One region of the Aliivibrio sp. S10_S31 genome, then DNA from elsewhere that is predicted to be linked to it. Evidence: predicted binding sites of a transcription regulator. Region 1 holds the regulator's gene; the other holds the start of a gene.
What was found. Region 1 encodes MetJ, which represses methionine synthesis genes. Its sites were predicted from a motif close to TTAGACNTNTANANGTCTAA; they were not measured.

Region 1 (5,972 bases):
TTTTATTTTTGTTATAGATATTGAACAGACGTATGTTAATCGAACTTCAATTATCATTACTGAATAGATTTACAAAATCCATAGCATGTTAATTATTTTAATTTTAATTTATGCTTAATTGTTTTTAAGTGCTACATAAGCTTTTTTATTCAAACAGTTAACTAAAAATATAAATTAATCTAAATATTGAAAATATGCGTATTTCAAGACAATGGGTACAAAAAAGCCATACAAGGTGTATGGCTTAATAAATATGCATAAGGTTAAATGATGTTAAAACAGCGAAGCAATACGATTTAAATCAGATTGAATCGCACCTGCAGTCACCTCTCGTCCAGCTCCTGGACCTCGAATCACCAGTGGATTATCTTTATACCATTTGCTCTCTATGGCAAAAATATTATCGCATGGTAATAGATTGGCTAATGCGTGATATTCAGGTAATGCCTCTATTCCAACCGTTGCGCTACCGTCTTTATTTAAACGAGCCACATAGCGTAATACTTTCTGTTCTTTCTTAGCTTTTGTTAGTCGTTCAAGCAATAATTCATTAATCACTTCACCTTGAGACAGAAAATCATCAAGGCTTGTTTCTAATAATTCACTAGGAACAAGTGATTCAACTTTTACCTGATTAGGTTCAATATGAAGTCCTGCTTCACGAGCAAGGATCACCAATTTGCGCATGACATCCGACCCATCAAGATCGTGTCTTGGATCCGGTTCAGTCAATCCTTGTTGCCAAGCTAAATCGACTAATTCAGTGAAAGGAACATCACCATTATATTGTTGAAACAGCCACGATAACGTACCAGAAAAAATACCCGATAATGCGATAATTTCATCACCACTTTCACGAAGATCTCTTACGGTATGATTAATAGGTAAACCAGCTCCAACCGTTGCATTATATAACCAGTGACGCGATGTTTTAGCAAAGGCATCAATTACCGCTTGATAATCAGCACTTGGCGCTGAGCCAGCAACTTTATTCGCTGAGATCAGATGCATTCCTTGTTCTGCAATTTTTGAATATCGATTAGCAAGATCAGCACTTGCCGTTACATCTAAAACAACAACATCATCATAACCTTGAACGGCACCGACTTTTTCAATCCAATCAAAATCCGTATAGTTTGTTGCTTCATCATCAAACTTAGCAACCACCTCAGTACTGTTTAACCCATCAAAATCAAGCCAACAACGTTCTCTATCGACAACACCAATGAGTGAAAACTGCATTCCATGACGCTTTTCAAGTTGACGTTTTTGTTGAGTAAATAGTGATAACCATTGAGAACCAATATTTCCATGTCCACACAGGATCAATCCCACTCGTTTTTGCGCTTGGAATAAGCTGTTATGAATGGCATTAATGATCGATGAGGTATCAACTTTACGTAAAATAGCGACAAGACTTAAGCCCGATTCTGATGCGTACACAAATTCAAGAGGGGAATTTTTCAGTTGATGATAAAAACCATGACTATGAATGGCATTCGCGGTAACACCCGCCCCAACAGCAGCAACCATTGAATAGCCTTCTTTTAGCTTAATTTCAGCATGTACCGCTGAGTTTTGTAGCACTTCTAACGCTTCATTCACGACTTCAGAAGTATAAGCGAGCAATAATGTAAACTGATCAGCTTGAGGCTCTAAGGCTAATGGCTGCAGTTGAGAACGAGTAAGTAAAGAAAGAACCTCTTGTTGAGCGCGTTCAAAATCTTGTCCACGACCAAAGCCAAGCTGGATCAAATAGACATCTTCTAATGACGTGACAATTTTTGCACCTCGTCCAGAAGCCAATACACGCTCAATTCGGGTTGAACCAGATTCAGGCTGATAACTGCAACGTAAACTCAAATCTAATGCACTTTGAGCTACAGGTTGTAATGTTCTACTGTGCAATACCGGCGCGGCTAAACGAGCTAACTCACTCGCTTCATCCAATCTTAATAATGGCAGTAAACACGCATCTTCAACTTTTCTAGGATCAGCACTAAACACACCAGCAACATCACTCCAGATAGTAACGCACGACGCCTCACCAAGGGCACCAATCATGGTTGCCGAATAATCAGAACCATTTCGACCAAGAAGTACGGTTTCTCCTTTTTGATTGCGAGCCATAAAACCAGTAATCACAATTCGTCCATGTGGATGCTGAGCTACCTGCTCTTTAAACAAAGGCCAAGACTGCACACGATCCACTTCAGGTTGCGCTGCTCGCTCTGCCCTTAGAAAGGTTCGAGAATCAAGAGGAGCTGCTTGTAAATCAATTTGATTTAAATACGCAGAAAGTAATCTTGAAGACCATACTTCACCATGACCTAATACATCAGCTTGCTGCACCTCTGTTAACGGTGCATGTAATTGCCCTATCGCAATCAATTCTTGATGTAAAACAGCCAATAAAGGTTCAGCATTCTCAGCAGACAGTAATTCAGTTATCAATTCCTGTTGGTATGTCCGCAAAGACTCTAATGTGTTATGAGCTAAACGCCCATCTTTAGAAAGGTTATCTATCCACTCTAAAATACGGTTTGTTGTATTACCTGCTGCAGAAACAACAATCAAATCATGTTCATTTGAATATTCTTTTAAGATGGTGGCAACTCGGCGGTAGCACTCAGGGTCAGCTAAGCTGCTACCACCAAATTTGTGTAATTGACGAGAACAAGGTTTTGTCATTATTTCACCTCTGCGGCAATCGTAAATGCTTGTTGAAGATCAGCGATAAGATCTCGGCTATCTTCTAATCCAACAGATAATCTCAATAATGTTGGAGCTAATCCGGCTTCTTCTTGAGCTTCATCAGACATCGCTCTATGTGTCATGGTTCCTGGATGCGCAATCAAACTTTCAACACCACCTAAAGACTCGGCTAAAGAGAAGTATTTCAATTCTTTAACGAATACTTTCAATTGCTCAAGTGAACCATTTAGTTCAAAACTGAGCATAGCACCAAAGCCTGCTTGTTGACGCTTTGCAATTTCATGACCGGGATGATCAGGTAAACTTGGGTGGTAAATCGTACCTACTAATGACTGTTCTTGAAGACATTTGAGAACTTCCATTGCATTTTCTTCATGCACACGCATACGTGCACCCAATGTTCGAATACCACGCAGTGTTAAGTAGCTATCAAATGCAGTACCAGTAGCTCCAATACAGTTCCCCCACCATGCAAGCTCATCCGCATGATCTTTTGTTTTAGCGATAAGTACACCGCCAACAACATCAGAATGTCCGTTAATATATTTAGTCGTAGAGTGAATAACAAAATCCGCCCCTAAAGAGAGAGGCTGCTGTAGTACAGGAGAAAGGAAAGTGTTGTCTACTGCGACTAACGCACCAACTTGAGCCGCTTTTTGGCAAATTTCAGCAATATCCACCACACGTACTAATGGATTTGAAGGGGTTTCAAGTAAGATTAATTTTGGCTTTTTAGCAATTGCAGCATCTAAAGCTTCAGTATTAGATTGGTCTACAAATAAAGTTTGAAAATCTCCTTTATTTGCACGGGTATTAAACAATCGATAAGTTCCTCCATAACAATCATGGGGAGCAACAATTAAATCGTCAGGACCAAGCAGTGCCGATACCATTAAATTAAGAGCGGATGTTCCACAGTTAGTTACTACTGCACCTGCACCACCTTCTAAATCTGAAAGAGTGGTTTCTAATTGAGTTCGAGTTGGATTTCCAGAACGAGCATAATCATACTTAGGCACATCCCCAAATTCTGGGAAACTATAGTTAGTTGATAAGTAGATAGGTGGCACAACAGCGTTATGTTGTGAGTCTGTTTCAATGCCGGTACGAACAGCAATAGTTGCAGGTTTTCTTTCGCTCATAATTTCCCTTCCAAACTGCGGTGCAGTAATGTAATACCAACGATATAAACTATCTAAACAGGCTTACAAGGGAATGTCTTTATCTTCATGTCTTAAATTTCATAATTACATAAAATTAATTACCGAAATTTATTTCTAATAATAGATAATTTTCCTTCGCAATTTCCCGCTCATATAATTAATATGACTGATATACGCTAATCCATAAGTATATAGTCTACTTTACCACCACAAAATGAGACGTCAACACTTCTAGACGTCTATATGTCTTTACTTTTAGCGGTAAATATCGCTAAAATCGCCTATTCTACTTATATACATCAATAATTCTGAACGAAGGTGAACAATGGCTGATTGGAATGGTGACTATTTAAGTCCTTATGCCGAACATGGTAAAAAAAGCGAACAAGTAAAAAAAATTACTGTTTCTATTCCAACAAAGGTACTTCAAATCCTTACTGACGAGCGTACTCGTCGCCAAGTAAGCAACCTACGTCATGCGACAAACAGTGAATTATTGTGTGAAGCATTCCTCCACGCATACACTGGCCAGCCTTTACCAACAGATGAAGATCTACGTAAAGATCGTCCAGATGATATTCCAGCTGAAGCAAAAGCATTAATGACGGCAATGGGGATCGAATTCGAAGCGTTTGACGAAGAGTAAATACGTTTTATTCCTCCTCCTTTTGTCTCCTCCTTCTTTTAATAAAATTAGGAGGATTACATTCCCTCTTGGCTAATAAATAATCACAGTGCCCTACTTATAAATATAAAGGACTTACTGTGAAAAAACAGATCGCAAAAACAACAATAGCCCTCGCTATTACCTCACTTTTGAGCGCATGTAGCTCAACATCTAATAATGACCTCTCTTCCTTAGCTTATCAGTGTGATCCGCAAATGACGGCACAAAGCGATAACTTACGAATTTACCAAATCATGGTCGAAAGCTTTGTCGATGGTGATAACACAATCGGACATGGCACTGGCTATGGCCCAAGTCATCATAATGGTGACTTACAAGGAATTATTGATTCATTAGATTACATTCAATCGCTTGGTATGAATGCCATTTGGATGACTCCTGTCTTTGAATCTGCCCCTCTAGATAATCAAGACCATTGGGCTGATAAACTCGATGCTACCGGATATTTTGCTACTGACTTTTTTAAAATAGATCCACGCTTTGGCACATTAGAAAAAGCCAAAGAACTGGTTGAAGAGGCTCACAAGCGTGGTATTTACGTATTATTTGATGGCGTATTTGGCCACCATAAAAAAGGACTGATTAAGCCATCGCCAACAGGGTTACTTCCAGCAGGAGAGCACAATCCTGTTAACTACCCTGAAAGCGAAGCTTTTTATAAAGAAGTCGCAACCTACTGGATTAAAGAATTAAAAATCGACGGCTGGCGATTAGACCAAGCCTACCAAGTGCCAACACAATCTTGGACGAACATTCGTAAAGCCGTTGACGCCGCATCAAAAGAAACCTTTTATACCAATAATAAAGGTGAACAAGTAAATCCACTCGGCTATATGGTTGCCGAGATCTGGAATAACGAAAACTACATAACTGAAACAGGTTATGGCAGCGAAAAAAATCCTGCTCTTTGCTCAGCTTTTGACTTTCCTCTGCGTTTTCGCATTGCTGAAACCTTTGCAGTTAATGAAAGTGGCGTAGGACATAAAGGAGGGGATTGGCTTAATCAAGGTATGCAAATGCACGAGCTTTACCCTCCTCATGCTGTACCGAATTTAATGCTAGGAAATCACGATGTTGTTCGCTTTGGTGACTTACTTCAACGTGGTGATATTGCTAATCCAAATGACAAAAACTATTGGACTCGACACAAAGCAGCCCTCTCTTTTCAAGCCGCTTATACAGGCCCAATAACCCTATACTATGGTGATGAAATTGGTGATCAAGTTGACGGTTTTTCCAAAAAAGAGAATAAAGATACCTGTGCCATTAAAGGGCTTTGTGATGATCACATAGCTCGATCATCTGCCAAAATTGATGGTCTTACCGCCAAGTTGACTCCAGAGCAAACGGATTTAAAAAATTACGTTACCGCATTAATGCAATTACGTATTAAGCACCCTGCTTTA
Region 2 (5,972 bases), on a different contig from region 1:
CAGTATCTACAGCCTTGGTTATATGAGTGGTTGTTTGCTGATAAGTAACTGAAAAAATAACCGCAATTAATACGCCAACAAGAAAAAAATCAAACGCTAATAGCTTCCAACGATGTAAAAAGCTAAAACTCTCACCCTGCTTTTTCTTTTCGTTTGATACTTGATTCGAAATATTAGTTACAGCACGTGTTAATGGACCAGCAGGAAAAGAGAGTTGTGCTGTCTCATCTTGTTCTTTTTCTTGCTCTGCGGTGTTCAATTCAACATTATGATTCTGATTTTCATCAGCTTCTGTTGAGGTAAATGTATCGCAAGGTTTCCAATAAGGCGTATCTTCTAATCTTATTTGCTTAGTTTCTGCAACCAACTTATACCCACGTTTTGGTACCGTAACTAAATAACGAGTGTTATCTAAACGACCATCACGCAATACTTTTCGCAGTTCAAATATTGATTGTGTTACCACTTGATCGGTAACAAACGCACCATCCCATACATGTTTAATTAACTCATCTCGACAAAAGACTTCGCCTGAATGCTGCGCTAAAAAGCGAAGTAAATTAATTAAACGTGGTTCAACCGACACTTCCCTATCTTGGCGATATAACTTATTTTCCTCAATAACTAGAGTCCAGTCATTAATTTGAAAACAGATCCCGACCATAAGATACTCATTTGTATGAATTGATATAAATGTAAAAGAAGAAAGGCCTCAAAAATAATAAGGTTTATCTTATTTTCAAGCTCTCCTTTTAAAGAAGTTGGGATTATAGATAACCCTTCTTCTCATTTATATGATATTCCTATTTCAAAAATGGAATCTTAGGATCCAACCACTGTTCAACGAATAGAAAAATTACATAACCATATGAATATAAAGATAACAGACTAATATGGAACGCATTAAAAATAGCCTAATAATTCCATTAACCATCAACAAAAATAAATGAACAGCTCTGTTCTTATCATTAATATTTAACGCATTATATGAATACAACATAAATAGAGTATAAATAGATCAATAAATCTCAACCTATTACTTTTAAATCAACAAAAATAATATTGATATAAAAAAACTAAAATACTATTAACATCTTTATCAAATAATATCAATATACGCGTATCAACAAGATAGAAATAAAAAAGGCCAACCACTTGGTTAGCCTCTAAGAAAACGAATAAATGTTTATTTTTTCACTAAAGCATTGGTCATTGCTAATCCAAACATCATGGCAAATAAGAATACAAATACATCATTATTTCCTAAAGCGATACTTGAAACTACTGGCCCAGGACAGATTCCAGCAAGCCCCCATCCAATACCAAAAATAGCAGCACCTGAAATCAATTTACTATCAATGTGCTTATTGGTAGATAAACAAAACTCTTCCGCATTCAATGGCTTTGTTTTTTGTTTAATAAATAAGAAGTAAGCAGGCATAAATATCAACAATGCCCCTCCCATCACAAACATTAAACTCGGATCCCATGCTCCTGAAACATCCAAAAATCCAATCACTTTTTCAGGGTCAGCCATTCCTGATGTTGTCATTCCAAGGCCAAACAAGCCACCAGAGAGTAAAGCAATAATTCGAAACATAAGATTATTCATGATCACTCCCTTAAAGAACGTGTAATCGGATAAAAACAGTTATTCCAGCCACTAGCATAAATACACAAGTAGCGACAATTGAACGAACAGACAATCGTCCAATCCCACAAATTCCATGCCCACTAGTACAACCATTACCTAGGCGAGTACCAATACCGACCAGTAAACCAGCAATAATCAATAGTGGTGTGTTTGTTGTATATTCCGTAGGAACATGTGCGCCAAAGAAATAAACACCTGCTGCACCACCTGAAATCATGCCTAGAACAAACAACCATCGCCAAGCATAGTCCTTTTTTTTCGGTATCATTAACCCTGTTAATACACCACTTATCCCTGCAATCTTTCCATTTAACAAAAGAAGTAACGTAGCAGAAACACCTAAAAGCATACCGCCAAACAAAGAGAACCATGGAATCGTCATTTATCAATACCTGTTAGATTGTTTTTTGAACATATATTTTAGATTACGGTCACCAATTAAATTAGTCAATACTTATTTAGCAAATTAAAATTTAACAAAACAAATATTAGACAAAGATAATTTAAATAACTATAGTAAAAAACAATTGAGCATAAATTGCTCTGATTTTTTCATTATGAGGGAAATCGGAATGACCAAAATTGTAATTATTGGTGGCGTTGCTGGTGGTGCTTCTGCAGCAGCAAGAGCACGTCGTTTAAGTGAAGATGCACAAATTATCATGCTAGAGCGTGGGCCTTTTGTTTCTTTTGCTAACTGTGGATTGCCATATCATATTGGGGGTGACATCAAAGATCGCGATAATTTACTACTACAAACTCCTGATAGTTTTTTAGCTCGTTTTAATGTTGATGTGCGTGTAATGAACGAAGTAATAAGCATTAACCGTAGTGAAAAAACAATTACAATTAAAAACTTAGTCGATAATACTGAGTACCAAGAAAATTATGATTTTCTTTTATTAAGTCCAGGTGCAGGTCCCATTGTTCCCCCTATCTCAGGTATTAATAACTCACTGACATTTTCTCTACGTAATGTCCCTGATATGGATCGCATTATCGCCTCAATTAGAGACAATAAACCACAACATGCAACGGTTGTTGGTGGCGGTTTTATTGGATTAGAAATGATGGAAGCTTTCCATCAACTCGGTATCAAAACAACACTATTAGAGCTAGCAGATCAAGTAATGACTCCAGTTGATCGTGAAATGGCAGGCTTTGTTCATAAAGAAATCAAAGATAAAGGCATAGATCTTCGATTAGGATCAGCACTTCAAGAAGTCATTGAAACTGAAACTGGATTAACACTTTCTTTGAGTACAGGTGAAGTTCTAAACACCAACCTATTAATCATGGCTATTGGTGTTAAGCCTGAAACCAAACTAGCAAATGAGGCTGGATTACAGCTTGGCGAATTAGGTGGTATTTATACTAATGATCAACTACAAACCAGCGACCCATTTATCTATGCCGTTGGTGATGCCATTGAAGAAAAAGATTTTGTTACTGGTAATCAAACTTTAGTTCCACTTGCTGGCCCAGCAAACCGTCAAGGCCGTATGGCTGCTGATAATATGCTCGGTCGAAATGAGAGTTACCAAGGCACTCAAGGCACCGCTATTTGCAAAGTCTTCGATTTAGCCATTGCTTCTACAGGTAAAAATGAAAAAACATTAAAACGCGAGGGCATTAGCTACGAAAAAGTATTTGTCCATACGGCAAGTCACGCAAGCTACTATCCTGGCGCTGAAATCGTTTCATTTAAACTGTTGTTTTCGCCAGAAACGAGAAAGATTTTAGGCGCCCAAGCCGTTGGTAAAGATGGCATAGATAAACGAATTGATGTTATGGCTGTTGCTCAACGAGCAGGAATGACAGTTGATCAACTTGAGCATTTAGAACTCACTTATGCTCCACCATTTGGCAGTGCGAAAGATGTAATAAACCAAGCCGCTTTTGTAGCAAATAACCTTATTAAAGGAGATACCAAAGCTATTCATTTTGATGAAGTGGAGCATCTTAATGAAAATCAAATCTTACTTGATGTAAGAAATCCTGCTGAGTTAATCAATGTTGGTTATATTAAAGGAGCAATGAATATTCCAGTAGATCAACTTCGCCAGCGATTGAATGAACTACCTAAAGACAAAGAGATCATCATTTATTGCCAAGTTGGACTACGTGGGAATGTCGCCTATCGTCAGCTTGTAAATAATGGATTTAAAGCTCGGAATCTAATTGGTGGTTATCGTACTTATTCTTTTGCTAATGCCTAATTAACCGCTTTCATCTCTAATAAAGGACGTGATCAACGTCCTTTATACACTCGACACTCTGACAATTATGAGGTAAGTTTAGAAGTATAGACGTATAGAAACCCAAAACTTAAGGATAAGTTGTGCCGATCAAAATACCTGACCAACTCCCTGCAACTGAAGTATTACGTGAAGAGAATATCTTTTTCATGCAGGAATCTCGTGCTACCACACAAGCGATTCGACCTCTTAAAGTCATTATTTTAAATTTAATGCCAAAAAAGATTGAGACAGAAACTCAATTTTTACGCTTACTATCTAATAGCCCATTACAAGTGGATGTAGAGCTATTACGTATTGATAATCGCACTAGCAAAAATACACCAACCGAGCATTTAGATACTTTTTATCGTCAATTTGAAGGCATTAAAGATCGTAACTTTGATGGCCTGATCATAACAGGAGCACCACTAGGATTGGTGCAGTTTGAAGATGTTATTTATTGGGATCATCTACAAACCATCATGACATGGGCAAAAGATCACGTCACTTCTAGCTTGTATGTATGCTGGGCAGCACAAGCTGGTTTAAAGCTACTTTATGATTTACCAAAGCGAACACGTAAAGAGAAACTTTCAGGCGTTTATAAACATACTAACCTTGACCAACACCACCCTATTCTACGCGGTTTTGATGATCAATTTTTAGCACCTCATTCTCGCTACGCTGATTTCTCTGCTGATTATTTAAAGTCACATACTGATTTGGATATTCTTGCTACTTCCAAAGAAGCTGGTGTGTATTTAGCGGCCACCAAAGATAAGCGAAATGTATTTGTCACTGGTCATCCAGAATATGATTCATTCACATTACACAATGAATACGTTCGTGACTTAGGAGAAGGAATGGAACCAACGATTCCTGTTAATTATTACCCTGACGACAACCCTGATATCACACCAAAAGCGACATGGCGTAGCCACGGGCACCTGCTCTTTTCTAATTGGCTTAACTACTGTGTTTACCAACAAACACCGTATGATCTTGAACATTTCTCTGAACAAAACTTCACAAGAGATGAGTAACCTTAACTCATTTTAATTAGCGGGTATTATTCTTCATACATACCCGCCACAAGCACAAAACTACCACTACAATCTGATAAATAGAGCACATTTTGTCCTTTTTTGATAAAAAATGAGCTTTGGTTTAATTCAGATCAACCCTGCATCTATTTATAAAATCAACAACAATCTAAATGAGAACAAGCTCAATAAAACCCTATGAAATGTAAGGTATTAATAGCCTTAGTTGATTTTAATTATAATTGCGTTAACGCAGGTGGTTGTATGTTGTATTTTGAATTTCTCTTTTTATTACTCGTTCTCTACATCGGTTCTCGATACGGAGGGATCGGATTAGGGGTTGTATCTGGTATTGGTTTGGTGATTGAAGTATTTATCTTCAAAATGCCACCGACCTCTCCGCCCGTTACAGTAATGCTGATCATCTTGGCAGTTGTTACCTGTGCTTCAATATTAGAAGCCGCTGGTGGTTTAAAGTACATGCTGCAAGTTGCTGAGCGGATTTTAAGAAAGAATCCAAAACGCGTCACCATCATTGCTCCATTTGTAACTTATGCAATGACGTTCTTACTAGGTACAGGTCACGCTGTTTATTCAATCATGCCTATCATTGGTGATGTAGCATTAAAAAATGGTATTCGTCCTGAGCGTCCTATGGCTGCCGCATCTGTTGCGTCTCAAATCGCAATCACTGCTTCACCATTATCTGCCGCAGTTGTGTATTACCTAGCTCAACTGGTTGATATTGATGCTTCTATTACATTAATGTCGATTTTAATGGTTACTGTGCCTGCAACGCTATTCGGTACTTTAATGCTGTCTCTTTATAGCTTACGTCGCGGTAAAGAATTGGAAGATGATGAAGAGTATCAAGCACGTTTGCAAGATCCGGTTTGGCGTGAAAAAATCCTAAATACAACATCAACATCTCTTGATGAAGAGCTACCAACAACTGCACGTAATGCCGTTCTGATCTTCTTAGGTGCCATCGTTTCTATCGTTATTATTGCTATGTGGCCAGAAGTGCGAACCATT

Region 2: a site for MetJ is predicted at 3,952-3,971, ahead of metA (homoserine O-succinyltransferase). Genes of this name have one in related genera too.

Annotation. Positions count from the first base shown of each region.
Region 1 covers NZ_JAAUWR010000003.1:177,900-183,871, reverse strand. Annotated here, with positions in the region: gene HC728_RS03800 (bifunctional aspartate kinase/homoserine dehydrogenase II) at 274-2,691, opposite strand; gene HC728_RS03795 (O-succinylhomoserine (thiol)-lyase) at 2,691-3,857, opposite strand; gene metJ (met regulon transcriptional regulator MetJ) at 4,204-4,524, shown strand; gene HC728_RS03785 (alpha-amylase family glycosyl hydrolase) at 4,644-5,972, shown strand, end outside.
Region 2 covers NZ_JAAUWR010000005.1:68,754-74,725, reverse strand. Annotated here, with positions in the region: gene cadC (lysine decarboxylation/transport transcriptional activator CadC) at 1-664, opposite strand, end outside; gene HC728_RS05950 (YeeE/YedE family protein) at 1,187-1,612, opposite strand; gene HC728_RS05945 (YeeE/YedE family protein) at 1,623-2,036, opposite strand; gene HC728_RS05940 (FAD-dependent oxidoreductase) at 2,227-3,873, shown strand; gene metA (homoserine O-succinyltransferase) at 3,996-4,937, shown strand; gene HC728_RS05930 (anaerobic C4-dicarboxylate transporter) at 5,202-5,972, shown strand, end outside.